Regions from separate parts of the Actinomadura miaoliensis genome, predicted to be linked through region 1. Evidence: predicted binding sites of a transcription regulator. Region 1 holds the regulator's gene; each other region holds the start of a gene.
The links. Region 1 encodes LexA, which represses DNA repair genes until DNA is damaged. Its sites were predicted from a motif close to TCGAACANNTGTTCGA; they were not measured.
Positions count from the first base shown of each region.

Region 1 (9,895 bases):
CAGGTGCCCGGCTGCGCCCCGACCGCGGGCCAGAACAGCTCGGCGTCCTCGTACGGCGACTCGGCGGCCCCCGGGTCGGCCGTCATGAGGAACAGGTGCTCGCACCCGGCGGCCTGCTGGAACCCGGCGCGCCCCATCTCACCGAGCGGCAGCTCGGGGGTGCCCTCGAACGCGAACAGCGCCCTGGCGCCGGAGTCGTCCAGGTGGTAGGCGATCTCGCGCGGCTTGAGGAGCACGTTCAGCGGGACGACCGCCGCGCCCGCCTTGAGGATCCCGAAGTACACCATCGGGAAGTACGGCACGTTGGGACACGACAGCGCGACCTTGTCCCCCGGTCCGATCCCGCGTGCGCGCAGCAGGTTCGCCACCTGGTTGGCGATGGTGTCGATCGTCGCGTACGACAGCCGCATGTCGCCGAACACGACGGCGTCACGGTCGGGCGACTTGCGAGCGGCGTCCTCCAGCAGGACCGAGAGGTTGAGCATGGCACTCCTCAGCGCGGGGCGTCACCGAGCGGTTGTTACCGGCGAGTCTACGAACGGTTGCGCCCATCCTGCTGGATGGCGCCCCGTCCGCGCACCCCTGTGACGAGCCCTTTTCGCGCGCCCCGGCAAATGTGACCGGGCGGTTATCCAACCGGGCCGGCGGGTGCGCGGCGGCGGCCTGCCGGGGAGGGGACGGCAGGCCGCCGCGGGGAGGAGGCCGGTCGGATCAGCCGAAGTTGACGTCGGCGCACTGGTAGAAGGCGTTGCCCGTGTCGGCGATGTCCCAGACGGCCAGGATGACGTGGCGGCCGGACTTGGCGGGCAGGGTGCCGGTGTGCGACACGTTCGACGGCGGCTGCTTGCCGCCGTAGTTCTGCTGCAGGAACGGTGCCGGGTCCAGGGCGGACCGGGTGAGCCGCTGGGTCGGGTTCCAGCCGTTGCGGGTGATGAAGTAGCGGAACGAGGTGGTGGCGTGCGCGGCGGTGAGGTTCCAGCTGAAGGTGAACGACTGGCCGGACCTGACCTGCGTGGCGGGCCACTGGCCGCCGCGCGGGTCGTCCAGCGGTGCCCAGCGGCTGTCGCCGCCGGCGCAGATCATGCCGTCCGCGGGCCCGGACTGGGGGAAGCCCTTGGGGCCCTCGACGCTCTGCGGCTCCCACTGGATGGGGCCGCAGTTCTGGACGGTGCCCTGCTTGCAGTGCAGGGCACGGCTGACGGGGGAGGTGGTGTAGCCGTGCGCGAACGCGGGCGCGGCGCTGACCAGGGGCAGGCCGACGGCGACGGCCGCGGCGACGGCGAGGGAGCTCTTGCGGGGCATGCGCGTTCCTCCTGGCGGGGTGGGAGACCGGCGCGGCTTCTAATAGGAAACCTTCCTATCGATTTCTGAGATTAGCGGCCGCCGCCGCGCCGTCAAGACCCAATTCCGCCGAGCCCGGGCCTTCCGGCCGCACGCCTCCCTCGGGACGTGTGTCCGGGTGCGTCCCCGCCCCGCCTTGCTTCTGCGCTAGTCTTGGTATATGCGGACAGGAAGGCTGCTTCTCAGCCGGCCGCGCTGACGGACGAACCAGTCGGCGCGGCGACCCCTCCATTGGCGAGGGGTCGTTTCGTGTTTGTCCTTCGGCGGGGCCGCCGGGGGCCGGGGATCGTCTCCCGGAACCGGCAGCGCACCAGCCGAGGCCCCGCAGCCAGAGCCGTTCGGTACCAAGAGGACCAGTGGAGTAGCGACCGTGAGCAGCGACGACACCTCCCGCGCCACGCCGGGAGGTTCAGGGGGGCCCGCCTCCCTGAACGACGGGTACGACCCCCGGGCCATTCAGCAGAAGTGGCAGGCCCGCTGGGCGGAGCTCGACCCGTTCAAGGTGGTCGAGGAGGACGACGGCCGCGAGCGCCGCTACGCGCTGGACATGTTCCCCTACCCCTCGGGCGACCTGCACATGGGGCACGCCGAGGCCTACGCCATCGGCGACGTGGCCGCCCGCTACTGGACGCAGCGCGGCTACAACGTCCTGCACCCCATGGGCTGGGACTCCTTCGGCCTGCCCGCCGAGAACGCCGCGATCAAGCACAACGCGGACCCGGTGCGGTGGACCTACGACAACATCGCGACCCAGGAGGCGTCGTTCCGGCGGTACGCCCCGTCCTTCGACTGGTCGCGGCGGCTGCACACCTCCGACCCCGAGTACTACCGGTGGACGCAGTGGCTGTTCCTGCGCTTCTACGAGCGCGGGCTGGCCTACCGGCGCGGCGGCCGGGTCAACTGGTGTCCCAAGGACCAGACCGTGCTGGCCAACGAGCAGGTCATCGGCGGCCACTGCGAGCGCTGCGGCACGCTGGTCGAGCGGCGCGTGCTGACCCAGTGGTACTTCAAGATCACCGATTACGCGGACCGGCTGCTGGACGACATGGCCGCCCTGGAGGGCAAGTGGCCCGACCGGGTGCTGCTGATGCAGCGCAACTGGATCGGCCGCTCCACCGGCGCCGACGTCGACTTCGTCATCGAGGGCCGCGACCAGCCGGTCACCGTCTACACCACCCGCCCCGACACCCTGCACGGGGCCACCTTCATGGTGGTGGCCGCCGACGCCGAGCTGGCCGAGGAGATCTGCGCCCCCGAGCAGCGCGCCGCGTTCGAGGCCTACCGCGAGCAGGTCTCCCACGAGAGCGAGATCGAGCGGCTGTCCACCGAGCGCGAGAAGACCGGCGTGTTCCTGGGCCGGTACGCGATCAATCCGGTCAACGGCGAGCGCATCCCGATCTGGGCGTCCGACTACGTGCTGGCCGAGTACGGCCACGGCGCGATCATGGCCGTTCCCGCGCACGACCAGCGCGACCTGGACTTCGCGCTGAAGTTCGGGCTGCCGGTGCGCGTGGTGGTCGAGACCGGCCAGCCCGACCCGGCCGAGACCGGCGTGGCCACCACGGGCGATGGGCGCATCGTCAACTCCGGCCCCATCGACGGGCTGAACAAGGCCGACGCGATCACCCGGATCATCGAGATCCTGGAGGAGAAGGGCCTGGGCAAGGCCGCGGTCAACTTCCGGCTGCGCGACTGGCTGGTGTCCCGGCAGCGGTTCTGGGGCTGCCCGATCCCGATCGTGCACTGCCCGTCCTGCGGCGAGGTCCCGGTGCCGGACGACCAGCTGCCGGTGCGGCTGCCCGACGACCTGCGCGGCGCCGACCTGAGGCCCAAGGGCACCTCGCCGCTGGCCGCCGCCGAGAACTGGGTCAACGTCGAGTGCCCCAAGTGCGGCGGCGCGGCCAAGCGCGACAGCGACACCATGGACACCTTCGTCGACTCGTCCTGGTACTACTTCCGGTACTGCTCGCCGACGTACGAGGACGGGCCGTTCGACGTCGAGCAGGTCCGCAAGTGGATGCCGGTCGACCAGTACACCGGCGGCGTCGAGCACGCCATCCTGCACCTGCTGTACAGCCGGTTCTTCACCAAGGTGCTGTACGACCTGGGCATGATCGACTTCACCGAGCCGTTCACCCGCCTGGTCAACCAGGGCCAGGTGATCCTGAACGGCAAGGCGATGTCCAAGTCGCTGGGCAACATGGTCGACCTGGGCGAGCAGATCGAGCAGTGGGGCGTCGACGTGGTGCGCCTGGCGATGCTGTTCTCCGGGCCGCCCGAGGACGACATCGACTGGGCCGACGTGTCGCAGCCCGGCATGGCCAAGTTCCTGACGCGCGTGCACCGCATCGCCACCGACGTGACGTCCGCACCCGGCACCGACCCCGCGGCCGGCTCGGTCGACCTGCGGCGCGTCACCCACCGCACCATCGACGAGGCCACCACGCTGATCGAGCAGCACCGCTACAACGTGGCGATCGCCCGGCTGATGACGCTGGTCAGCGCCACCCGCCGCGCCATCGACGAGGGCCCCGGCCCCGCCGACCCGGCCGTCCGGGAGGCCGCCGAGACGATCGCGGTGCTGCTGTCGCTGTTCGCCCCCTACACCGCCGAGGAGGCGTGGGAGCGGCTGGGCCGTGAGCCGTCGGTGGCGACCGCGGGCTGGCCGGCGGCCGACCCGTCCCTGCTGGTGCGCGAGTCGGTGACCTGCGTGGTGCAGGTCGCGGGCAAGGTCCGCGACCGCCTGGAGGTGCCGCCCGACATCGCCGAGGACGAGCTGGAGCGGCTGGCGCTGGCCTCCGCCAAGGTCAACGAGGCCCTGGCCGGCGCACGGATCCAGCGCGTCATCGTCCGTCCGCCCAAGATCGTGAACATCGTGCCCGCCAAATGAGCACGCTGCACCTCCTGCTGCTGCGCTACCGCGGCACCGAGGACGAGGTCGAGCCGCACGTGCCCGCCCACGTGGCGTACCTGGAACGCCACCACCGGGCGGGCACGTTCCTGGCCTCGGGCCAGACGGTGCCGTCCGAGCACGGCGGCGCGATCATCGCGCGCGGGACCGACCGCGCCGAGATCGAAAAGATCGCCGAGAATGACCCGTTCGTCTGCGCGGGCGTGGCCGAGTACGAGATCATTACAGTCGATGTGGGCCGGGTCCATCCGGCCCTGGCGGGACTGGCCGGCGTCGGCCCGTCCCGCGTCCGCGCCCCGGGAGAGCCGCCCGGCTGACGCGGCGCATCGGCCGCGCAGCCCGCGGTCCAGGCACCGGCGGGCCCGAATCCGAGCCTGACGGCCGCGAGCGGAGAACCACCGCCGCGGCCGTGTCTCGGCCTGGCCTGGCAGGCGCGCCTGGGCGCGGGCGCCGAGCGGCGCTCGTGGACGAGCTGGAACTGGAATGGGTGGAGACGAGTGCGTCCGCACGCGGTTGTCGAGATGACGCCTCCTGCGCACAGCGCGGGGCGCATGCGAACGCCCGCCACCGCCCTGGGGGCCGGTGACGGGCGCGCGGGAGTGACCTGGCCGCGCCGGGCCGGGACGTCACATCTTGCGCAGGACGGCGACGACGCGGCCCAGGATGGACGCCTCGTCGCCGGGGATCGGCTCGTAGGCCGGGTTCTGGGGGACCAGCCAGATGTGACCGTCGCGGCGCTTGAATGTCTTGACGGTGGCCTCGCCGTCGATCATCGCGGCGACGATGTCGCCCTGCTCGGCCACCGGCTGCTGGCGCACCACGACCCAGTCGCCGTCGGCGATCGCCGCGTCGATCATCGAGTCGCCGGTGACCTTCAGCAGGAAGTGGGTGCCCTCGCCGACGAGCTGCTTGGGCAGGGTGAACACGTCCTCGACGGCCTCCTCGGCCAGGATCGGCCCACCGGCGGCGATCCGTCCCACCAGCGGCACGTAGGCGGGGGCGGGACGCGGCGCGGTGTCCTGGCCGGCGCCGGGCGCGTCGAAGTTCTCGGTGTCGGTGCGCACCGGCGTGGCGCCCGGGACCCGCACCTCGACGGCGCGCGGCCGGTTGGGGTCGCGGCGCAGGTATCCCTTGCGCTGCAGCGCGCGCAGCTGGTGCGACACGCTGGAGGTGCTGGTCAGGCCGACGGCCTCGCCGATCTCGCGCATCGAGGGCGGGTAGCCGCGACGCTGCACCGAGTCGCGGATCACCTCCAGCACCATGCGCTGCCGCTGGGTCAGGCCCGCCTCGTCCATGGGGCCGTCGGGCAGCTCCCGGACCTTGGTCATCGCTCGTCGCCTCCCGACGCTCGCTCCGTCACTCCTTGCCGAACGTTATCGCGTCCGGCTGCAATGATCAAACAATTGTTCGAAGAATGTACTCGCGTTTCTCGGGGGGCTGCGGTACAACATCGTACAGACGTTCGATCGAATATGCATTCGAAGATCGGCTGTCGGTCACGAAGGGGACCGAGATGGCGGGTTCGCTCCACCCACACTGCATAACGGCCGAAGCTCCGGCCCTCACCACACACATCCAGCACGCACCGCCGCCCCTGGGGGCTCCGGCGGAGGGCGCGTGGGACGATCTGCGGCTGACGCGGCGCGGCCGCATCGTGATGATCGGCCTGCTGGCGGTGCCGCTCCTGGTCGCGTTGTGGCTGACCGCGACGGCCCGCGCGGGCGCCGGCGGCCCCGACGCGTCCGACCCCGGCGTGCGCCCGGGCAAGACGGTCGTCGTCGGCAACGGCGACTCCCTGTGGACGATCGCCCGACGGGAACGCCCCCGCGACGACACCCACCTGCTGGTCCGCCGCATCATGGACCTCAACAACCTGTCCACGACAATCGTCCGCCCAGGCCAGCGCCTGCGCCTCCCCGCCAACGACTAACCTCCGCTTTCACGCCGTAGCGGCTGTCGCGCTCCTGCGGCGGCAGCCGCCTCACTCTCCCCACCAAGCCGGAGCGGTACGCCCTGCTCTGCCGACGGGGCGCGAGGCGAACACCGATGGCTCGGCCCCACCAGCCTGAGGGGCCGAGCCGCTACTGCCCAGACCCGGGCGGCGTAGTGCACGCGGTCACGACCACGACAGCCGCCGCCCGCCGGGTCTGGGCCAGGGCGTCGCCCCAGCTCGCGCGGCGTAGTGCGCTCGGTCACGGCCATGGCAGCCGCTGCCCGCCGGGTGTGAGGCCAGGGCGTCGGCCCGCCTCGCGCAGCGTATTGCACGCGGTCACGGCCATGGCGGCCGCTGCCCCGCCGGGTCTGGGCCAGGGCGTCGGCCCAGCTCGCGCGGCGTCGCGCTGGACACGGCCAGGGCTCCCACGGCCAGATCTGCCGCCGCCGTGCTCGTTCACCGTTTTCACGGTCGCCTCCATCCATCCGTATCCGCCGCTCGCACCCGCTTCGCTGGAGTACGGTCGCTCCCGGCCCGCCGTCATCCATCGCGGCGGGCTGGCTGTAGTGATGTGGCGATTTTTGGGGACTTGTGGGTTGGCCTCACCGTGCGAGGCGACCTCCCGCCCGAAGGCTTCGGCGGGGGATGCGAGAAGCCTTACGGCAAAGGGGGTTTGGGTGGTTTGTGGGGGTTCTTGGGGGTCGGTGGAAGCGACACGCCGAGGCGGGGTTCGCGGGCCCGGTGTGACGAGGGTCTACTGACGGGGGTCGTGATCCAGGTTGCGTTGCCCCTCCGGGCGTCCTACGGTTGACCACAACATCTAGTAGTTACACGGGTGTCATTAACCACAAGTTGTGTCTTGTGGGTGACGATTTCTCGTGTGGCTTGATCTGTCAGGGGAGGAGGGAACGCGTGCACTGCCCGTTCTGCCGCAACCCTGACACCAAGGTGATCGACAGCCGCTCCACCGACGACGGATCGGCCATCCGGCGCCGCCGGTCGTGCCCGGAATGCGGCAAGCGGTTCACCACACAGGAGAACGTGCTCCTCATGGTGGCCAAGCGCAGCGGCGTCACCGAGCCGTTCTCCCGGGAGAAGATCATCGCCGGCGTGCGCCGCGCCTGCCAGGGCCGTCCCGTCGACGAGGACGCGCTGGCCAAGCTCGGGCAGCGGGTGGAGGAGGCGATCCGGGCGACGGGGGTGGCAGAGATCCCCTCGCACGAGATCGGACTGGCCATCCTCGGCCCGCTCGGCGAGCTCGACGAGGTCGCCTACCTGCGGTTCGCCTCGGTGTACCGGGGTTTCGAGACGCTGGACGACTTCGCCAGAGAGATCGAGTCACTGCGTACCAAGGCCGGTTCCTCGGGGGAGCCTGGCCGGCCCCTGTGAGGGGCGGGCTTCACGACTGTTGAGAGCGCCCGCGGCCGGGAGCAAACGGCCGGCGGGCGGGGTTATTCCTGGACAGGGCCCGGCGGGAGGGCCCGAGAGGGGGAAGGTCATGACGGAGACGGTGAGCGGCTCGGCGGCCCGGCGCGGCAGGGGGAGCCGCAAGGGGCTCAAGGTCGAGCGGATCTTCACCACGCCCGGCGTGCATCCGTACGACACGATCCGCTGGGAACGTCGTGACGTGGTCATGACCAACTGGCGGGACGGCTCCGTCAACTTCGAGCAGCGCGGGGTGGAGTTCCCCGACTTCTGGTCGGTGAACGCCGTCAACATCGTGACGTCGAAGTACTTCCGCGGCGCCCTCGGCACCCCCCAGCGCGAGCACAGTCTCAAGCAACTGGTCGACCGGGTGGTCAAGGTGTACGTTGACACCGGCCTGGCCGAGGGCTACTTCGCCTCGGAGGAGGACGCCCAGATCTTCGACCACGAGCTGAAGCACGCCCTGGTCCACCAGATGTTCAGCTTCAACTCCCCCGTCTGGTTCAACGTCGGCACCAAGTCCCCGCAGCAGGTCAGCGCCTGTTTCATCCTCTCGGTGGACGACTCGATGGAGTCGATCCTGGACTGGTACAAGGAAGAGGGGATCATCTTCAAGGGCGGCTCCGGCGCCGGTGTCAACCTCTCCCGCATCCGCTCCAGCAAGGAACTGCTGTCGTCCGGCGGCACCGCCAGCGGACCGGTGTCGTTCATGCGTGGCGCCGACGCGTCCGCCGGGACGATCAAGTCGGGCGGCGCCACCCGCCGGGCCGCCAAGATGGTCGTGCTGGACGTCGACCACCCCGACATCGCCGAGTTCATCGAGACCAAGGCCCGCGAGGAGAACAAGATCCGGGCCCTGCGCGACGCCGGGTTCGACATGGACCTGGGCGGCAAGGACATCGTCAGCGTCCAGTACCAGAACGCCAACAACTCGGTGCGCGTGTCGGACGAGTTCATGCGCGCCGTGGAGAGCGACGGCGAGTTCGCGCTGCGCGCCCGCCTGAACGGCGAGGTCGTGGACACCGTCAAGGCCCGCGACCTGTTCCGGCAGATGGCCAAGGCCGCCTGGGAGTGCGCCGACCCGGGCATCCAGTACGACGACACGATCAACGACTGGCACACCAACCCCGAGTCGGGCCGCATCACCGCCAGCAACCCGTGCTCGGAGTACATGAGCCTGGACAACTCCTCCTGCAACCTCGCCAGCATCAACCTGCTGAAGTTCCTGCGCCAGGACGACACCTTCGACGTCGAGAGCTTCGTCAAGCTCACCGAGCTGATCATCACGGCGATGGACATCTCCATCACCTTCGCCGACTTCCCGACCGAGAAGATCGCCGAGACCACCCGCGACTACCGCCAGCTCGGCATCGGCTACGCCAACCTCGGCGCCCTGCTGATGGCCACCGGGCACGCCTACGACTCCGAGGGCGGCCGCTCCCTCGCCGCCGCGATCACCTCGCTGATGACCGGCGTCGCCTACCGCCGCTCCGCCGAGCTGGCCGGGGTGGTCGGCCCGTACGTCGGATACGCCCGCAACGCCGAGGCGCACAAGCGCGTGATGCGCAAGCACGCCGCCGCCAACGACGAGATCCGCACGCTGGACGAGATGGACCGGGCCGTCCACGCCGCCGCGACCAAGCAGTGGCAGCAGTGCCTGAAGACCGGTGAGAAGAACGGCTACCGCAACGCCCAGGCGTCGCTGCTGGCCCCCACCGGCACCATCGGCCTGATGATGGACTGCGACACCACCGGCATCGAGCCCGACCTGGCCCTGATGAAGTTCAAGAAGCTGGTCGGCGGCGGCTCGATGCAGATCGTCAACCACACCGTCCCGCGCGCTCTGAAGAAGCTGGGCTACCAGCAGGAGCAGATCGAGGCGGTCGTCGAGTACATCGCCGAGCACGGCCACGTCGTGGACGCGCCGGGCCTGCGTCCCGAGCACTACGAGGTGTTCGACTGCGCGATGGGCGAGCGGGCGATCAGCCCGATGGGCCACGTGCGGATGATGGCCGCCGTCCAGCCGTTCCTGTCCGGGGCGATCTCCAAGACCGTCAACATGCCCGAGCAGGCCACCGTCGAGGACATCGAGAAGGTCTACTTCGAGGGCTGGCGGCTCGGCCTGAAGGCCCTGGCGATCTATCGCGACAACTGCAAGGTCGGGCAGCCGCTGTCGGCGGCCAAGAAGACCGAGCAGGCCGAGGAGGCCCCGGCGCCGGTGGAGGTCGCGCGTCCGGTCCGCAAGCGCCTGCCCAAGCAGCGTCCCGCGACCGTCACCCGCTTCT
Region 1 is NZ_BAAAZG010000018.1:232,779-242,673, reverse strand. It holds gene ABD811_RS15780 (long-chain-fatty-acid--CoA ligase) at 1-485, opposite strand, end outside; gene ABD811_RS15775 (lytic polysaccharide monooxygenase auxiliary activity family 9 protein) at 712-1,302, opposite strand; gene leuS (leucine--tRNA ligase) at 1,769-4,231, shown strand; gene ABD811_RS15765 (YciI family protein) at 4,228-4,569, shown strand; gene lexA (transcriptional repressor LexA) at 4,879-5,580, opposite strand; gene ABD811_RS15755 (LysM peptidoglycan-binding domain-containing protein) at 5,766-6,182, shown strand; gene nrdR (transcriptional regulator NrdR) at 7,098-7,574, shown strand; gene ABD811_RS15745 (vitamin B12-dependent ribonucleotide reductase) at 7,684-9,895, shown strand, end outside.

Region 2 (9,895 bases), on a different contig from region 1:
TGGCCGCCAGGTCGATCAGCACCTCGCCGGGGCCCGGCACGGGGTCCTCCCGTTCGGCGGGCTCCAGCACCTCCGGGCCGCCGTTGCGGTTGACGACGATCGCGCGCATGTCGTTGTCCTCTCCAGTCACCTGTGTGTGTCCCCAACACGGCGGGACTTGGGGATCATCCCCGCCCGGTGCGGTGCGTCAGATCCAGCCGCGCAGGTCGTCGTGGGCGACCGCGACGATCTCGTCCACGCGCGCCGCGACGGCGGCCGGGTCCCACAGCTCCTGCCGGGCGCACTGGTCGAACGCCACGCGCGTCGCCCCGGTGAAGAAGGCGACCAGCAGGCGGGGACGGATGTCGCGGGCCGGATCCACGCCCTGGCGGCGGGCGATCGCGGCGGCGAGGGTCTCCTCGGTGGCGGTGAACCGCGCCATCTGCGCCGCGGCGAGGGCGGGGGTCGCCTCCACGACCCGCAGGACCCGGCGGAACCGCGCCGCGTCGGCGGGATCGCCTTCGGCGATGGCGCGCAGCAGGCCGCGCAGCGCCTCGAACAGCGCGGTGAACGGCCGCTCACGGGCGGGACGGGCCGCCAGCTCCTCCACCAGGAGGCGGTCGTACTCGGTCACGTAGCCGAAGATCACGTCCTCCTTGGCGGCGAAGTAGCGGAAGAACGTGCGCTGCGACACCTGCACCGCCGCCGCGATCTCGTCGATGGTCGTCTCCTCGTACCCCTGGGCGAGGAACAGGTCGAGCGCGGCGTCGATCAGGGCCATGCGCGTGCGCTGCTTCTTGCGCTCGCGCAGGCCCGCGTGCGCCGGGGCGCTGTGCGGCGCCGCCGTCTCCGGCGGCGGGGTGCCGGGACGCTGCGTGCTGCTGCCTGTGACGTCGCCGCCGGCGGGGTCGGCTGCGGCCATCGGCGGGCTCCTTCGGACCGATCTGTCGTGTTGTCAGCGGTCTATCACGGGCCGCGTCCACCGGGATCCGCCGGGCGGGGTCCTCCGGGCGGGCGGTCACCCGCCGTAAGGATGAGGTGGCTTTCTGTTCCGTACCGTCGGCGCTGAGGCGGGGGAGGAAAAAGTTGACCGAACTTCCCGGTTCTCCGGTGCTGATCTCCGTCGCCGGACATCCTGGGAGTAGTTACCGAAGGTCGCCGTCCGGGCGCTCAGCGTCGCCGTACGGCGGTCACTCTTACGGTGAGGCGGCTGATCGCGGTGTCCGTTGTCGACGCGCAGAAGATCGCCGAGGTGCGGCGGCATCACCTCGCGGCACTGGCGTACGAGGTCGAGGCGCGCGGGCTGCGCTGGCGGCTGGCCGCGCCCGAGGAGTCGGTGCTGTGCGTGCTGAACCCGGTGTCCCGGCAGCGCGCCATGGTCGTGGCCACGCCCGTCGGAGACGGCTGGTCCTATCTGTGGACGGGCGGCGGCATCGCCCCCGTGAGCCAGGTCGCCGAGGTCGCCGACCAGCTGGTGCGCCTGCTGGTCTGACGTTCTGACCTGCGCTTTCATGCGGGCGGCCGGGTGGCGGCCGCCCGCTTTCGCCTTGCCGGACGGTCCCCGGCTTCCCTAGACTTGTCACGAACAAGTGTTCGAACAAGCCGCATGCCTTCCCCCGTGCGGTCATCGCTTTTCTACAGGCGGGGGAGGGGAATGACGCGGGTATTCGGCGACCCGGTCGAGGTCTGGGTGTCCGACGGGCGCCCGGTCCGGTTCGTCTGGCGGGGACGGCTCTACACCGTACGGCGGATCCTGGAGCACTGGGTCACGACGCGGGACTGGTGGCGCGAGCAGCAGCCGGAGGCGGAGGTGACCGGCGAACGGGAGTTCTGGCGGGTCGAGGCGACCCCGGACCGGGAGATCGGCGTGTACGAGCTGCGCTACGACGCGGCCGCCGGCGACTGGATGCTGTCCCGGGTGTGGGACTGAAGGCGGCGCGCCGTGCACCTGCATGTCGCCTCCGCCTACTCCCTCCGGTACGGGACGGCCCCGCCGCGGGCGCTGGCCGCGCGCGCGGCCGGTCTGGGCATGCGCACCCTGGCCCTGACCGACCGCGACGGCCTGTACGGCGCGGTCAAGCACGTGCTGGCCTGCCGGGACGCGGGCGTCAGGCCGGTGCTCGGCGTCGACCTCGCCGTCACCGCCCCGGAGGGCCGGGCGTCCGGCGCGCGGCCCGCGCCGGACACCCGGCGCCCGCGCCGTCCCGCCGAGCCCGCGCACCGGGTCGTCGTGCTGGCCGACGGGCGTCGCGGCTGGGCGTCGCTGTGCCGCCTGGTCAGCGCCGCCCACGCCCGCGGCGAGCGCACCAGACCGGTCGCCACCCGGGAGATGGTCGGCGAGCACGCCGACGGGCTGGTCGTGCTGCTCGGCCCCGCCTCCGACGTGGGACAGGCCGTCGCCGAACGCGACCACGACCTGGCCGCGGCCCGGCTGGCGGCCTGGCGCGCCACGGCCGAGACGGTCATCGAGATCGTCGACCACCAGGGGCCCGGCGACGGGTTCCGCGCCGCGCGGATGCTCGCCCTGGCCCGGGAGGCCGGGGTCCCGGCGGTGCTCGGCAACGCCGTCCGCTACCTGGACAAGGCCGACCATCCCGTCGCGCAGGTGCTGGACGCGGCGCGGCGGCTCGTCCCGCTGCACCGCCGCCACCTCGACGACACCACCGGCCAGTCCTACCTCAAGCCTATCCCGGAGATGCGGCGCGTCGCCGAGCTGGCCTGCGGCGCGGGCGCCGCCGACGAGCTGATGGCCGCCACGCTGCGGCTCGGCGAACGCTGCGCCCTGGACTCGCCCGCCGACCTCGGCATGGGCGCCCTGCACCTGCCCGACGTCGACGGCGACGCCCACGCGATGCTGGTCGCCCGGTGCCATGACGGCCTGGCCCGCCGCGGCCTGGAGCACTCCGCGCGGGCCGCCGCCCGGCTGGCCGACGAGCTCGGGGTCATCGCCCGCAAGGGCCTGGCCGCCTACTTCCTCACCGTCGCCGACGCCGCCGCCCTCATCCGCGGCCGCGGCATCCGCTGCGCCATCCGCGGCTCGGGCGCCGGCAGCCTGGTCAACTACCTGCTGGGCATCGGCGACCTGGACCCGCTGCGGCACGACCTGCTGATGGAGCGGTTCCTGGCCGACAGCCGCCCCGGCCTGCCCGACATCGACCTGGACGTGGAGTCGGCGCGGCGCCTGGAGGCCTACGAGGCGCTGTTCGACCGGTTCGGCCGCGACAACGTGGCGTGCGTGTCGATGATGGAGACCTACCGGGCCCGCAGCGCCATCCGCGACGTGGGCAACGCGGTCGGCCTGCCCCCGCAGGAGATCGACGCCATCGCCAAGGCGTTCCCGCACATCCGCGCCCGCCAGATCCGCGCCGCCCTGAACGACCTGCCCGAACTGCGCCAGAGCAACCTGTCCCAGGGGCGCCTGGAGGTGCTGTTCCGGATCGCCGAACGGCTCGACGGGCTGCCCCGGCACATCGCCATGCACCCCTGCGGCGTCCTGCTGTCGAACGGCACGCTGCGCGACCGCAGCCCCATCGAGACCAGCATGCTCGGCTTCCCCATGAGCCAGTTCGACAAGGAGGACGTCGAGGAGATGGGGATGCTCAAGCTCGACGTCATCGGGGTGCGCATGCAGTCGGCGATGGCCCACGCGGTCGCCGAGATCGCCCGCGTGGAGGGCGCCGAGATCGACCTGGAGGCCGTGCCGCGCGACGACCCCGCCACCTACGAGCTGATCCGCACCTCCCGCACGCTCGGCTGCTTCCAGATCGAGTCGCCGGGCCAGCGCGAGCTGCTCGGCAAGCTGCAGCCGCGGGACCTGGACGACCTGGTCATCGACATCTCGCTGTTCCGGCCCGGCCCGGTCAACTCCGACATGGTCACGCCGTTCCTGGAGGCCCGGCACGGCCGCCGCGCCCCGTCCTACCCGCACCCCGACCTGGCCGGCGCGCTGCGCGAGAGCCAGGGCGTGGTGGTGTTCCACGAGCAGGTGCTGCGCGTGCTGGACGTCATGACCGGGTGCGGCCTGTCGGAGGCCGAGGCGGTACGGCGCGCGCTCGGCGACGAGGAGGGGCAGCGCGAGGCGGCGGTGTGGTTCCGCGCGGCCGCCCTGGCCCGCGGCTACGACGAGACGACCGTCGAACGGGTCTGGCGGACGCTCACCGCGTTCGGCGCGTTCGGCTTCTGCAAGGCGCACGCCGCCTCGTTCGCCCTGCCCACCTACCAGTCGGCCTGGCTGAAACGCCACCACACGGCCGCGTTCTACGCCGGGGTGCTCACCCACGACCCCGGCATGTATCCCAAGCGCGCCATCCTCGACGACGCCCGCCACTTCGGCGTCCCGATCCTGCCGCTGGACGTCAACCGCTCGGCCGCCGACTGGCACGTCGAACCGGTCTCCCAGGGCGGCCGGCACGACGGCTACGGAATCCGCGTCGCGTTGAGCGAGGTCAGGGGGATCAGCGCGGCCGAGGTGTCGCGCATCGTCGAACGCCGCCCCTACGACTCCCTCGCAGACTTCTGGCGCCGCGCCAAGGTGTCCCGGCCCACCGCCGAACGGCTCGTCCTCGCCGGGGCCTTCGACGCCCTCTACGACCTGCGCCCGCCCGTCGCCGCGCCCGCGCCCGCGCCCGCGGCCGCCGTCAACGGAAGCGGCGGCGGGAGGGCGTCGGCCGTCGCCGGCGCGGCCGTGTTCATGCCGGCCGGTGACCGCGCGCTGGGCGGGCCCGCCCCGGCCGGGCGGCGCCCCGCCGCGTTGAACCGGCGGGACCTGCTGTGCCGCGTCGGGGCGCTGGACCGGGCGACGTCGCGTCCCCCCGACGGGCTGATCGAGGGGCAGCTGCCGCTCGGCCACGACCGGACCGAGGGCGGGCTCGGCGTCGTCGAGCACATCCCGGTGGGGCAGCTGCCGGACATGACGCCCGCCGAGGTGGTCGAGGCCGAGCTGGACATCCTCGGCATGGACGTGAGCCGGCACGTGCTGAGCTTCTACGACGAGATGCTGCACGGGCTGGGCGTCGTCCGCTCCCGCGAGCTGGCCGCCCGCCCGCACGGCGACGACGTGCTGGTCGCCGGCGTCAAGGTGGCCACGCAGACGCCCGCCGTGCGGTCCGGCCAGCGGATCATCTTCGCCACGCTCGACGACGCCACCGGCCCCGTCGACCTCACCTTCTTCGAGTCCGTGCAGGACCGCTGCGCCGCGATCGTGTTCAGCTCGTGGCTGCTGGTGGTGCGCGGCCGCGTCCGCCGGGCCCCCGGCGGCCGGCAACCGGCGTCGCTGACCGCCTACGCCTGCTGGGACCTGGTCGGCCTGTTCGAGGCGTGGCAGCGCGGCGGCCCCGCCGCCGTCCACGAGGCCATGGCCCGCGAGGGACGGGACGTCGCCTCCTCGCGCTCGGTCGGCCGCCGCATCGTCTACGCCAACGGCTTCGCCCTGTCCCCGTACGCCGACATCGGCCACGCGGGCGGCGACGTCAAACGTCCCCCCGCCCGCCTCTGGCACGCCAGCGGCGGCAGCTCCGGCCCCACGCTCTGACCAGGGGGACGGCGTCTTTCCCGGGGGGGTCGACCCCCCTTCAACCCCCCGCGGCTGACCGGCATCCCTTCACTCCGCTGCGCTCCGTTACGGGTGCCGGTCAGCTGGCTTCCAACTGCAGCCGGGTGATGTGGAAGACGGTGGCCATGCAGAGGGCGGCGGCGAGGGCCTGGCAGGCGGCCGCGGCGACGCCGACGTGCACGTAGAAGCGCGCCTCGGCCAGCGTGTGGACGCTGCCGCCGGAGAAGACGCGGGCCAGCCCGACGCCGAACAGCACCAACGCCCACCAGGCCGTCACCACCAGGGCGACGGAGTGCCGTTCGGCGGGCCGCATGCGGCGGCTGCCCGTCCACACGTCGTACACGACCCGGGGCGGCAGCCACAGGTTGACCACGGGGGTGACCCAGCCGAACAGCACCCAGGCGCGGCGGTACCGGTGCGGGCCCGCCGACTGCCGGTGCGCCCGCCACAGCCAGGCCAGGTACAGCAGGCCGGTGATCCCGGCCAGGACCGCGCAGACGACGAACACGTCGGTGTAGGGCGCCAGCGCCCGTCCGGTGGCGGCGGGGTCGTAGGTGTCGTGCGTGGCGATCCGCAGCGGATCCTCCAGCCGCACCAGGCTCAGCCCGCAGCCGAGAGCGACGAACGCGTTGAAGCCGAGCAGCATGAACACGGCCATGCCGATCGCGCGGAAGTCGCGGCGCCGGGCCCAGGCGCCGCAGGCCGGGCACCGGGGGACCTCCGTCGGGATGATGTCGCCGCACAGCGCACACGGCATGATCCACCTCCGTGGACTTTGCGCTCTCCTGGACGGATACTACGAAGGTTTGACAAACGCCGCCCGGTGAAGGTTCACCGCATCCGTGCCCGGCCGGTCACGGCGGCAGGACCAGTGCGGTCCCGGCGAGCGCGGTGACCAGGGTGAGGGCGAGCCAGGCGGCCAGGCGGGGCAGGGCGCCCTGGTGGGTGAGCCGTTCGGGCCGCAGCCCGGTGACCGCGGCCAGGGCCCACCACTGCGCGGCGGCCGCCACGGTGACGTGCAGGGCGCCGAAGCCGGCCATCGAAGCGCCCAGCACCAGGCCCGGCAGGGTCAGGCCGTGCGCCAGCAGCGCGGCGCGGCGGGCCGTGCCCGACAGGCCGCGGCGCAGGCCCACGGCGATCACGGCCCACCCGGCGGCGGTGGCCAGCCACAGCGCCAGGACGACGTCCGGTACGCCGTTCAGCGACTCCGGTCCCAGCGTCGTTTCCTTCCTCTGCCGTCTCGTCGTGTGCCGTGCCGTCGTGTGCCGTGCCGTCGTGCGACCCTCAGCGCATCAGGCCGGACTCCCAGGCCCAGACGGCGATCTCGGTGCGGTTGCGGGCGTCCAGCTTGCGCTGGACGCTGCTCAGGTGGGTCTTCACCGTCGACAGCGACACGAACAGCTCCCGGGCGATCTCGTCGTTGGTGCGGCCGCGCGCCACCAGGCGGACGACGTCCAGTTCGCGTTCGGTGAGGCCGTCGCGGACGGGACGCGGCTCGGCGGGCGGGACGGCCAGGTGCTCCAGCAGCCGGACGGTGACCGACGGCGACACCAGCGCCTCCCCGTTGGCGGCGGCCCGGACGGCCTCCACCAGCAGGGCGGGGCCGCTGTCCTTCAGCAGGAACCCGACCGCGCCGCCGCGCAGCGCCCCGTAGACGTACTCGTCCATGTCGAACGTCGTGACGATCACCACGCGCAGCGGTTCGGCGACGTCCGGTCCGGCCAGCAGGCGGGTCGCCGCCAGCCCGTCCATCCTGGGCATCCGGATGTCGAACAGGCACACGTCGGGCCGCAGCCGCCGGGCCTGCGCCACGGCCGCCGCGCCGTCGGCCGCCTCGCCCACCACCTGCATGTCGGGCTGCGAATCGATGATCATCCGGAATCCGGTCCGGACCATCTCCTGGTCGTCGGCGATCAGTACACGGATGGTCACGCGCTCGATTCTCGCAGCACCCGGGCGTCCGGAAGGACCGCCACCAGTTCCCAGCCGCCCTCCGGGCGGCGTCCGGCGCGCATCCGGCCGCCCAGCGTCTCGACGCGTTCGGACAGGCCGACCAGCCCGAACCCGCTGGACGGCAGGCGCCGTCCGCGCCCCTGACCGTTGTCGCGCACGCTGACCTCGATGCCGTCCGGCACCCGGACGACCCCGACGCTGACCTCCGTCGCGTCCGCCGCGTGCTTGCGGGTGTTGGTCAGCGCCTCCTGGACGATGCGGTGCACCGACGTGGCGATCTCGGGCGGCAGGTCGCCCAGCCCGGGGTCGACGCTGAGCGCGGCGGGCAGGTCGGTGAACCCCGCGACCAGCTCCTCCACCTGGGTCAGGTCGGCGATGGGGCGGGTGGCCGAGCCGCCGCGGCCCGGCCGTCCGGCGGCTGGGTGGTCGCGGGTGAACGAGTCGCCCGCGCCCGCCGCCGCCGACGCGCCGTCCGCGTCCGGCGCCGCGGGGCCGGTGTGCTGGGCGTCCCGCAGCAGGCCCACCATGCGGCGCATCGACGTCAGCGCCTCGGTCCCGGCCTTCTCGATCCCGGCGAAGGTGGCGTCGAGCTGCCCGGGGGTCTGCGCCGCCCCCGACTGCGCCGCGAACCGGGCGGCCTGCGCCTGCACGACGATCCCGGTGATGTGATGGGCGACGAAGTCGTGCAGGTCGCGGGCGAGTTCGAGGCGTTCGTCACGGCGCGCGTCCAGTACCGCCCGGGCCCGCCGGGCGTCCAGCGCCCGCAGGTACAGCCCGGCGCCGATGGCGACGGACACCAGCACGGCCATCGGCGCGGTCGACACCAGCAGGGCGATCGGCGTGGGCAGCGACGCCAGCTTCAGCACCGACACCCGGGCGATGACCGTCGCGGCCATCAGCGCGGTCGCCAGGACGAGCCGGTCGCGCCGGGTGCGCCACACCACCCGGACCGTGAGCACCAGCAGCGCGAAGGCCTCCACGAGCAGGCTCGGCTGGTGGACGCCATCGGGATGGGTGGCCAGCAGCGCGGTGGTCGCCGCCGACAGGCTCACCGCGATCACCGTCCAGCCGACGGTGAACCGGGTGGGCAGCGTCGCGAACATGACGACGGCGGCGACGGCGATCGTCCACAGGTCCAGCAGGGGATAGGACGGGTGGGTGGAGAACAGGCAGAGCAGCAGGAAGAACCCGGCCATGCTCCCTGCCATGACGCGGGCCAGGCAGCCGCCGACCCAGTGCACGCGCTCCAGCACCGACCTTTCCCTCATGGGCACGCAGGTTACGACCTCGGTGGTACGGACGGATCGACCATTCGGCCGATGCCGCCCCGTACAGGACCGAACCGGCGTCCGATGTGACGAACGGCTCCCTTCTCGCACGCTGGAGGCATGAACGCGATGACCTTCATCTACCTGCCGGTGGCGGCGTCGTTCGGGGCCTTCGTCGTCTACGGCGGCATCGTCATGCCCGCCCGCGAGATCGCCGACTCGGTCCGCCACCGCCGCCGCCAGACCCGGCCGCAGGACGCCGGCGTCGTCCGGGACGGCAGGGCCGTGGCGTGAACGAACCGGTCCTCGTCGGGGACGGCCTGGTCAAACGCTTCGGCCCCACGGTCGCGCTGGACGGCGTCGGCCTGGCGGTCGGCCGGGCCGAGACGGTGGCGATCATGGGGCCGAGCGGCTCGGGCAAGTCCACCCTTCTGCACTGCCTCGCCGGGATCATGAAGCCGGACGCGGGGCAGGTGCGGCTGCTCGGGCAGCGCGTCGACACGCTCGGGGAGCGGCGCCGCAGCGAGCTGCGCCGCACCCGGTTCGGGTTCGTGTTCCAGTTCGGGCAGCTGCTGCCGGAGCTGCCCGCCGTGGAGAACGTGGCGCTGCCGCTCATGCTCGGCGGCACGCCCCGGCGGGAGGCGGTGACCGCGTCCCGCGCCTGGTTCGGCCCGCTCGGCCTGGCCGGGATGGAGGGCCGCCGCCCGGGTGAGCTGTCCGGCGGGCAGGCGCAGCGGGTGGCGATCGCCCGCGCCCTGGTGACGCGCCCCGCCGTCGTGTTCGCCGACGAGCCGACGGGGGCGCTCGACCAGCGCACCGGGTACGAGACGATGCGGCTGCTGGTGGAGGCCACCCGGCAGAACGACGCCTCGCTCGTCCTGGTCACCCACGACCCGAACGTGGCGCGCTGGTGCGACCGCACCGTGGAGGTCCGCGACGGCCGCCTGCTGACCGCCGGAGCGGTGTGATGCCGGCGACTTTGGGACTCGCCTGGCGGCTGCTGCGCGGCGGCGGCCGCCGGGGCATGCTCGGCGCCCTGCTCACCCTCGCCGCCGTGGCCGTGTCGACCGGGCTGCTGCTGTTCGCCGTCGGCGCCAACCACGCCTTCGCGCAACGCGCCGACGCCGACGCCTGGCGGCACCCC
Region 2 is NZ_BAAAZG010000039.1:142,398-152,292, reverse strand. It holds gene ABD811_RS26170 (quinone oxidoreductase family protein) at 1-109, opposite strand, end outside; gene ABD811_RS26165 (TetR family transcriptional regulator) at 188-901, opposite strand; gene ABD811_RS26160 (hypothetical protein) at 1,181-1,471, shown strand; gene ABD811_RS26155 (DUF6504 family protein) at 1,634-1,909, shown strand; gene ABD811_RS26150 (DNA polymerase III subunit alpha) at 1,922-5,509, shown strand; gene ABD811_RS26145 (DUF4328 domain-containing protein) at 5,610-6,287, opposite strand; gene ABD811_RS26140 (hypothetical protein) at 6,385-6,672, opposite strand; gene ABD811_RS26135 (response regulator) at 6,815-7,462, opposite strand; gene ABD811_RS26130 (sensor histidine kinase) at 7,459-8,751, opposite strand; gene ABD811_RS26125 (hypothetical protein) at 8,872-9,045, shown strand; gene ABD811_RS26120 (ABC transporter ATP-binding protein) at 9,042-9,719, shown strand; gene ABD811_RS26115 (FtsX-like permease family protein) at 9,719-9,895, shown strand, end outside.
Region 2: the regulator LexA is predicted to act here: its motif matches at 1,561-1,576, upstream of ABD811_RS26155 (DUF6504 family protein).

Region 3 (9,895 bases), on a different contig from region 1:
GCGCGTGCACCCGCGCCCCCAGGGGCGAGTGCACCACCATGCGCCAGTCGCCGAGCTCGTCGCGGAACCGCTCGACGACGATCGTGCGGTCGTCCGGGACGTGCCCGGTGGCCTCCCGCTGCTCGGCCAGGTAGGACACCAGGTTGGCGGACGCCCACTCGTCCAGCCCGGCGGCGGAGACGCGCGCGCGGGCCTCGTCGGCGGGCAGCCGGGCCAGTTCACGGGTGAACGCCCCCAGGGCCCGCCCCAGTTCGGCGGGGCGCCCGGGGGAGTCGCCATGCCAGAACGGAAGCTTGCCGGGCTGCCCCGGGGCGGGGGACACCAGCACCCGGTCAGGGGTGATGTCCTCGATGCGCCACGAGCTGGCCCCCAGGACGAACACGTCGCCGACCCGCGACTCGTACACCATCTCCTCGTCCAGCTCGCCCACGCGGGACGCCTTCTCCCCGACGAGGAACACGCCGAACAGGCCGCGGTCGGGGATGGTGCCCCCGCTGGTGACCGCGAGCCGTTGCGCTCCCGGGCGGGCGCGCAACGTGCCGGTGATCCGGTCCCACACCAGACGTGGGCGCAGCTCCCCGAACTCGTCGCTGGGGTAGCGCCCCGCCAGCATGTCCAGGGTCGCCTCCAGGGCCGACCGGGGGAGCGTGGCGTACGGCGCGGCCCGTTTGACGACGGTCTCCAGGTCGTCGACGGACCACTCGTCCATCGACACCATGGCGACGATCTGCTGGGCCAGCACGTCGAGCGGGTTGCGGGGATGCCGCAGCTCCTCGATCTCGCCGCGCCGCATCCGCTCGGCCACCACGGCGGTCTGGACGAGGTCACCCCGGTACTTGGGGAAGATGACGCCCTTGGACACCGCGCCCACCTGGTGCCCCGCCCGTCCGACGCGCTGCAGGCCGCTGGCCACCGAGGGGGGCGACTCCACCTGCACCACCAGGTCGACCGCGCCCATGTCGATGCCCAGCTCCAGGCTGGACGTGGCCACGACCGCGGGCAGCCGCCCCTGCTTGAGCGCCTCCTCGATGCCGGCCCGCTCCTCCTTGGACACCGACCCGTGGTGGGCGCGCGCGACCTCCCGGGGCGCCCCCTGGGACACCCCCGCCTGCGCCATCACGTCCGCCGGCATCCCCGCGGCCCTGGGGCCCGATGCCCGCGACGCGCGCTCCCGTTCGACGCCGGGGGCCTCGCCGTCGCCTGTCAGGGCACGCCGGACGTCGTTCATGCTGATGCGCCCCGGCTCGACGTCGCCGCTCTGCGCGGGCGCGTCGGCCCCATGGGGGAGAGGCAGGGCGTCGTCCGGCGGGACGAGGCGTTCGTAGGCCAGTTCGTTGAGGCGGCCGCACAGGCGTTCGGCCAGGCGGCGGGAGTTGGCGAACACCAGCGTGGAGCGATGGGACTCGATCAGGTCGAGCAGGCGGTCCTCCACGTGCGGCCAGATGCTGCGCTGCCGCGGGTCCGCGCCGCCGGAGGCGTCCACGAACTGCCCGATCTCGCCCATGTCCTCGACGGGGACGACGATGTCGAGGTCGAACACCTTGTCGGAGGGCGGCTGCACGACCGTCGCGGGCCGGGTGCCGCCCAGGAACGCCGCGACCTCGTCCACCGGCCGCACCGTCGCCGACAGGCCGATGCGCTGCGCCGGGCGCTCCAGCAGCGCGTCCAGGCGTTCCAGGGACAGCGCCAGGTGCGCGCCGCGTTTGGTGCCGACGACGGCGTGCACCTCGTCGACGATCACCGTCTCGACCCCGCGCAGCGCCTCGCGGGCCTGCGAGGTGAGGATCAGGAACAGCGACTCGGGCGTGGTGATCAGGATGTCCGGCGGCCGGGTGGCGAGCCGGCGGCGCTCGTCGGCGGGAGTGTCGCCGGACCGGACCCCGACGCGGATGTCCGGCTCGGGCAGGCGCAGCCGCCGCGCGGCCTGCCGGATGCCGGTCAGCGGCGCCCTCAGGTTGCGTTCGACGTCGACGGCCAGGGCCTTCAGCGGCGACACGTACAGCACCCGGCACCGGTGCCGCGGATCGGCCCGCCCGCCCGCGCCGTCCTCGCCTTCGGCGTCCTGGGGGCCGCCGTCCGCGCCGGGGCCGCCGCTCGCCGATCCGCCCGCGGCGAGGCGATCCAGCGACCACAGGAACGCCGCCAGCGTCTTGCCCGAGCCGGTGGGCGCCACGACCAGGGTGTTGTCGCCGCTCGAGATCGACTCCCACGCGCCCGCCTGCGCCGCGGTGGGCGCGGCGAACGCCCCGGTGAACCACGCCCGCGTGGCCGGGGAGAAGCATTCGAGCACGTCAACGGTCATGCAGCCATCCTGCCTCGCGGGTCCGACAGAACGCGGCGGAGTGACGTGCATCACGTTGTAAGTGGACGCTTTCAGGGTTGGAGTGTCAGGCAGGCTTGAAATGGTCCGCCCCCGAGGAGCCCGCATGCCATTCGCCCTGCTCGCCGTCGGTGTGACGGCCCTGCTGCTCACGGTGAACGCCCACGCCCCCCGCTACGGCGCCGCCTTGGCGGTGCCCAGCTTCTTCGCCGGGTGGCTCACCATCGAACTGGCGCCTCACCTGCTGGTCGCGGAGGTCGCCGGGATCGGGCTGACGGCGGCGTACGGGGGGTTGGGCGCCTGGCCCGGCTGGGTGGGGCTCGGCGCTGGGGCCGTCGGCGTGGCCGGGACGGCCGCCACGATCGTCGCGTCCCGCCGTACCGTCGTGACCCTGCGCGAATCCGGCGCGCCCATGGAGATCGACGCGTCCGAGACCCGCAAGACCTCCCGCTACCCGATCTCCCACCTCATCCTCCCGCCGCTCTGCCTCATCCCGCGGCCCGGCGTGCGGGTGCACCGCAACATCGTGTTCCGCCAGGAAGGACGGCTGCGCCTCAAACTGGACGTCTACCGGCCCGCCTCCGGAGGGGACCTGCGGCCAGGGGTGATGCAGATCCACGGCGGGGCGTGGGTCATCGGCGACAAGCGCGAACAGGGGCTGCCCCTCCTCAACCACCTGGCGGTGCACGGCTGGGTGGGGTTCAACGTCAACTACCGGCTCAGCCCCAGGGCGACCTGGCCCGACCACCTCATCGACCTGAAGCACTTCATCGCCTGGTACCGGGAGCACGCCAGGGAGTACGGCGCCGACCCCGACTTCCTGTGCGTGACGGGCGGTTCCGCCGGGGGACACCTGGCCGCGTTGGTGGCGCTCACCGCGGGCGAGGCCGAATTCCAGCCCGGCTTCGAGGACGTGGACACCTCCGTGCGGGGAGCGGTCCCGTTCTACGGGGTGTACGACCTCGTCGAACCGGGGCCGTGGCCCGTCCCCATGGGGGCGACCTCCCTCATGGAACGCAGGGTGGTCAAGAAGTCCTTCACCCAGGACACCGAGGCGTTCGCCAAGGCGTCCCCTGTCAGCCACCTCCGCCCGGACGCGCCGCCGTTCTTCGTCGTCCACGGCAGCCACGACACCCTCGTCCCGGTGGCCGAGGCGCGGCGCTTCGTGAAACGGCTGCGGGAGACGTCGCACTCACCCGTGGTCTACGCCGAGATGCAGGGCGGCCAGCACGCCTTCGACGTCTTCCCCTCCTACCGCACGGCCCGCGTGGTGGAGGCGGTCGAACGCTTCCTGACGGGGCTGCACCGGCAGTACGCCGAAGGCGTGCGGCGGCCCTCCGTGCCGAGCGAGATCACCGACTCGGTCGACGGGGGCCCGGTCGGATAGCGTGGACGGGTGCGGCTGACACAGTTCTGGGAACGGATGAACGAGCAGTTCGGCGAGGGCTACGCCGAGAGCGTCGCCAAGGACTATGTCATGGCCGAACTGGGCGGCCGCACCGTCGAGCAGGCCCTGGCCGACGGTGAGGACGCCAAGAAGGTCTGGCAGGCCGTCTGCGCCACGTTCGACGTCCCCCAGCACCTGCACTGACGCCCGCACCGTCCCCGGGAGGCCCCGCCGCCCTGCCGGCTCAGCCGTAGACGGCCATGGCGGTCACCAGGCCGATCGCCACGTTCGCCACGCCCAGCAGGACCACCGCGGGCTCCAGCTTGGGCTCCTGCACGCAGCCGCGCACGTCCACCCCGATCAGGCGGTCGAACACCAGCACGGCGACGGCCTGCGCGATCACGCCGACACCGCCGAACACGGCCACCCGGATCAGGCCCTCCAGCAGGTCCCCGCCCGCCGAGTAGATGGCCACGGCCACGATGAGGCCGATACCGACCGTCGCCGCGCAGGCCAGGAACGTGGCGTTCGGGCTGCGGTCACGGCGGATGATCGAGATCAGCCGGCCGGGCGTGGTCCAGTCCACGATGTAGAAGCCCAGGACGAACAGGGCCAGGCCGACCGCGGCATAGGCGAAGATCGCCCCGACGCCCTCGGCGAGGATCTGCCCGAGGTCGTCGTCGAGCGCGAGTGACATCGTTCTCCTTAGGGGGTTCCGGGATCCGTTACAGGGGAATCCGGTGCGGGACGAAGGACGAGGTGTCGTCCGTGATGAGCCCGGCGGTCTCGCGGATGCCCAGACCCGCCGACTCGTCTTCGACCACCCACGCGCCGAGCACCGGACGGTAGCCGTCGAAGTCGGGCAGGGGGCAGAACTCCTGGAAGACGAAGCCCTCCCGTCCGTACTGGCCCTCGGTGTGCTGCTCGGTGCCGTCGGGGGTGACGATGCGCATGCTGGCGCCCTCCCGCCCCAGCAGCGGCTTCTTGACGTACGCCGTGAGGTCGGACGGGGTGTTCAGATAGGTGGGCAGCAGGTTGGGGTGGCCGGGGAACAGTTCCCACAGCAGCACCAGAAGCGCCTTGTTGGACAGCACCATCTTCCAGATGGGCTCGATCCACGCCGTGGGGGCGCCGGGAACGTGCTGCCCGAACGGCTCGGCGACGATCCACTCCCACGGGTACAGCTTGCACAGCGTGCGGATCTCGTTGTCGTCCAGGTCGACGAACCGTTGGCGTTCCGGGTCCCAGCCGATGTCCTCCATGGCGATCGCCACACCGGGCAGGCCCGCCTCCTCGGCGGTCTCCTGCATGTAGGCGATCGTCATGACCTCCTCACCGGTCTCGTCGCCGTTGGTCCAGGCGAAGTGCACCGGATCCTTGGCGAGGGCCGGCGCCATCCCCTTCCAGCGGTCGACCAGGCGTTCGTGGATGGAGTTCCACTGGTCGTCGTCGGGGTGGACGTCCTTGAGCCAGTACCACTGGACAATGGAGCTCTCCACCAGCGCGGTGGGGGTGTCGGCGTTGTACTCCAGCAGCTTGGCGGGGCCGGTGCCGTCGTACCAGAGGTCGAACCGCCCGTACAGGTGGGGGTCCTTGCGGCGCCACGACTCCTCGATCAGGGGCGCCACCCACTCGGGTATGCCGAGTGCGTGGTAGCGGCCGGTCTTCACCACATGCTCCACCACCTGCAGGCACATGCGGTGCAGTTCCTCCACCACCTCCTCCAGGGCCAGCACCTCGTCCATCTCGAAGACGTAGTGCACGGACTCGTCCCAGTAGGGGCGGGCGAGGTGCTCGGGGTGGGCGGTCTGGTGGAAGGCCAGCCCCTGGGCCTCGATCCGGGCGGGCCAGTCGGGCCGGGGCGTCGAACGGACGCGTCGCAACGTCAGCTCCCGCTGCGTCCGCTGCCGCCGAACCCTCCGCGGAGGGTCTTGCCGCTGCTGGACTTGATCTTGCCCTTGCTCGGCGCGTAGCGGCTGCCGCCGGAGACGTAGGTGGAGCCGGAGCCGGAGTCGGAGGTGCGCTTGCCGCCGTAGTACCAGAAGTAGCGGCCGTAATCGGCGTCGGTGTACAAGTAGGTGCGCTCGCAGTAGAAGTCGGAGACCACCTTGTAGCCGCCCTTGACGTTCCCCGCCGGGATGGCCTGGCGGTCGACGCACCACGCCGTCGTCGTCTTGGAACTGCAGGCCGCCAGCGTGAGCGACAGCGCGCTGACCATACCGATCTTCACCGCCCGGGAACTGAGCCGGGGCCGCGGGAGGTCCTGTGGGGGCAAGGGACACGTCCTTCGAAACGAGACGGCGACCGCCTGGCGGGTTCCGCACTGTGAGCCGGAGGTGCTCACCGGCAAGGGAATCCGCGTAGCGGAGCCATAGCTTAGGGGTGCTCGATCATGGGACGGAAGCGAACGCCGTCCCGGTTCCCCGCAATCTGGACGCGCGCATACGGAACACGGCGCGTCACGGTGATCCCGCGCGCCGCCCCGCTCAGTCGGGGATCGGCAGGTGCGCGTACAGGTCCATCGGGTCGACCGTGGCCGGCAGGTCGCTCACCTGGCCGTCACCCACCTCCACCACCCGCCACTGGCCGTCCTCGCGGCGCGCCATGTCGGTGGTGATGAACCGGCAGCCCAGGCTCCGCACGGCGGGCGCCACCGCCTCGTACTCCGGTTCGGTCTCCACCTCGGGGTTGTCGGGGTGCGGCCCCACCAGCGCGGGCTCGCCGTCCACCCACCACACCCGCGCCTCACCGGCGCCGTCGAAACGTTCGTACTCGCGGACGACGATCCCGCCCGCCAGGAAGTCGTCCTGCAACGCGATCATCTTCGCCACCACCGAGCGCAGCTGCGTCAGGTTCCTGACGTCCGGCACGAAGCACGCCTGCTCCCACTCGTGCTTGCGCGACTTGACGTAGTCCTTCACGACGGCGGGGCCGGGGGACAGGGGCCGTACCAGCTCGGCCAGGTCGCCTGGGTCTCCACGCGGATCCACGGGCCGCCACACGCTGTGCGGCGTCAGACCGGCGAACGTGTCGTGCCAGCCCGGCAGCTCATGCGCGCGCTGGTAGTCCTCAGGGTGGGTGAGCAGGATCGTGCCTCGCTGCTTCAGGGCCGCGGCGAGGACGGCGTACTCGGGGCTCGTCATCATCCAGCCGCGGTACCAGGCGGGCCCGAGATCCTCTGGGACGGCCCGTATCGCGGCGTCCACGTCGCCCCGCCGCAGGGCGTCGTGGTCGATGAGGGCCATCTCGCCGTAGTGGTCCCGCACGGCGGCGGCCTCGCGGGCGAAGTGTGGGTCAACGCGCCGGGGGTGGAGCGGATCGACGCAGAAGAGGACGGTCAGCGTCATGGTCAAACCCTCCGTGACTGCGCCAGCGTACGGCGTCCGGGGCGCCCGGCGCACGGAGATTCCGGGTCAAATCACCACGCGATCTCATGATCGAACGGATGTTCGGTAAAGTGGGCCGCGCACGCGACGTTATCCACATGCCGGCCGGCACCTCGAAACTGTCGGTGGCTCCCCGTAACGTCACCCGTGAATCGGCCGGACTCACCGGGCCGCGACAGCACCGGACAGACAAAGGGGCACCTCAATGGCAGCGAACGACCGGGAGAAGGCTCTCGAGACCGCACTGGCCCAGATCGAGCGCCAGTTCGGCAAGGGCTCGGTGATGCGGCTGGGCGACGAGGCGCGGGCACCGGTCGAGATCGTGCCGACCGGCTCGATCTCCCTCGACATCGCCCTGGGCATCGGCGGCCTGCCGCGCGGCCGGGTCGTGGAGGTCTACGGCCCCGAGGGCAGCGGTAAGACCTCCATCGCCCTGCACGCGGTGGCCAACGTCCAGAAGAACGGCGGCATCGCCGCGTTCGTCGACGCCGAGCACGCGCTCGACCCCGAGTACGCCCGCAAGCTCGGCGTGGACATCGACGCCCTGCTGGTGTCCCAGCCCGACACCGGCGAGCAGGCGCTGGAGATCACCGACATGCTGATCCGCTCCGGCGCCATCGACATCGTGGTCATCGACTCGGTGGCCGCGCTGGTGCCGCGCGCCGAGATCGAGGGCGAGATGGGCGACAGCCACGTCGGCCTGCAGGCCCGCCTGATGTCGCAGGCCCTGCGCAAGCTCACCGGCGCGATCAACCAGACCAAGACCACCGCGATCTTCATCAACCAGCTGCGCGAGAAGGTCGGCGTGATGTTCGGCTCGCCCGAGACCACCACCGGCGGCCGGGCGCTGAAGTTCTACGCCTCCGTCCGCCTGGACGTGCGCCGCATCGAGACCCTCAAGGACGGCACCGAGCCGGTCGGCAACCGGGTGCGCGTCAAGGTCGTCAAGAACAAGATGGCCCCGCCCTTCCGGGTCGCCGACTTCGACCTGCTCTACGGCCAGGGCATCAGCAAGGAGGGCGGCCTGATCGACCTGGGCGTCGAGCACGGCTTCGTCCGCAAGTCCGGCGCCTGGTACACCTACGAGGGCGACCAGCTCGGCCAGGGCAAGGAGAACGCCCGCAACTTCCTCAAGGCCAACCCGGACATCGCCGACGAGATCGAGAAGAAGATCAAGGAGAAGCTGGGCGTCGGCCCCAAGCTCGACAAGGAGGCCCCGGAGACCACCGCGGCCGCCACGCCGCCGGCCCCGCCCGCCGCCGCGCGGACCCCGGCCGCCGCCTCCCGGACCGCGGCCGCCACTGCGCGTAAGGGCGCCAAGACCGTCAAGCCTGGTGATTCCTGACGGAGAATCCGCCGATCCGGGTGACTCCTGACGAAGAGTGAGCGATGATCTCGTATGCAGGGCGGCGGCGCCTTGCCCGGCACCGGCGGACCGGTGCACGGTCCTTCCCCGATGGCGCCGCCGCTCCCGAGGGCCCCGATGAGCGCTCACCCTGAACCACCCGACGACGAGTCTCCCGGCACTCCGGCGTGGCTCACCCCACCGGCCGACAACCCCTGGGGCGAGCCGCCGCGCCCTCCGAAGCACGAGCGGACCCCCACCAACCCGTGGGGGGAGCCCGCCCCACCCCCCAAAGAGGACACGGGCGCCCTCCCGTTCCCTTTGGTGCCTCCACCCGAACGGCCCGCCTGGACCCCACCGTCCCCCGGCACCAACCCCTGGACCGAAGCCACACCTCAGCCCGCGGCCGCCCTGCCTGAGGCCGAGCGCTTCGACAACTCCAACGGCCATGCCGGCAAGCCGGACGACAACGGCGTCGCCGCCACGGCGGCGACGCCTGAGCCCGAGCCGAAAACCGCGCAGCCATCCACCCCACCGAGTGATCCCGCCAAGTCCTCACCCGAGCAGCACCGCGTCGGCGCGGCCTCGGCGCCGCCCACGCCTGCCCAACCCGCTGAGCCTCCAGCACTCGTGCAAGGGGGGTCTGACACCCCCACCGACGGCCCTGCAGGCGAATCGAGGAACGACGATGTGTCAGGAGCCCACGTAACGGCTCCGACATCCGCCGAACCGAGTACCCCTGCTGGGCGCCCGTCAGTCGCGGCCCCTTCCGACAGACCCCTGCCAGTCGATCCCTGCACTGAGCCAGAGGAAATCACCCGTTCCGATGAGCGTGCGAGCGAGCCAGCGAGCGACGGCCTCAGCACGGCACGGAACCATGCGCCCATAACACAGGAGGCCAGCGCAACCACTACCCCAGAGCCCTGCACATCCGCCCCGAAGAAGCAGCCCCAGCCCCCTCGCGGCCCACGAGGCAGCGCCAAGGGCGACACCAGCGGTCGTGATACCGCGTCCGGTCAAGCGCTAAGGGTTCGCGGGCTGGAATCGAACGCGCAGGCCGACGCTGCGGCGGGCGACGGCAGCGATGATGCCGCGTCCGGCCGGGCGCCGACGATTGGCGGGGCCGGACGGGACGCGCAGGTAGGCGGCGATGCGGGCGTTGGCGGCGGTGTTGCCGCGTCCGGTCAGGCGTCGAGGGTTGGCGGTTTGGAGCCGGATGCGCAGGCCAGCGGCGCGGTGGGTGCTGGCGGTGGTGGTGCCGCGTCCGGCTGGGTGCCGACGATTGGCGGGGCCGGACGGGACGCGCAGGTAGGCGGCGATGCGGGCGTTGGCGGCGGTGTTGCCGCGTCCGGTCAGGCGTCGAGGGTTGGCGGTTTGGAATCGGACGCGCAGGCAGGCGGCGCGGCGGGCGACGGCAACGGTCGTGATGCCTTGTCCGGCCGGGCGTCGAGGGTTGG
Region 3 is NZ_BAAAZG010000004.1:57,617-67,511, forward strand. It holds gene ABD811_RS07255 (Lhr family helicase) at 1-2,302, opposite strand, end outside; gene ABD811_RS07260 (alpha/beta hydrolase fold domain-containing protein) at 2,427-3,707, shown strand; gene ABD811_RS07265 (DUF3046 domain-containing protein) at 3,717-3,911, shown strand; gene ABD811_RS07270 (DUF350 domain-containing protein) at 3,952-4,404, opposite strand; gene ABD811_RS07275 (glutathionylspermidine synthase family protein) at 4,433-5,590, opposite strand; gene ABD811_RS07280 (hypothetical protein) at 5,593-5,937, opposite strand; gene ABD811_RS07285 (ATP-grasp domain-containing protein) at 6,194-7,054, opposite strand; gene recA (recombinase RecA) at 7,299-8,438, shown strand; gene ABD811_RS07295 (hypothetical protein) at 9,462-9,895, opposite strand, start outside.
Region 3: the regulator LexA is predicted to act here: its motif matches at 7,145-7,160, upstream of recA (recombinase RecA).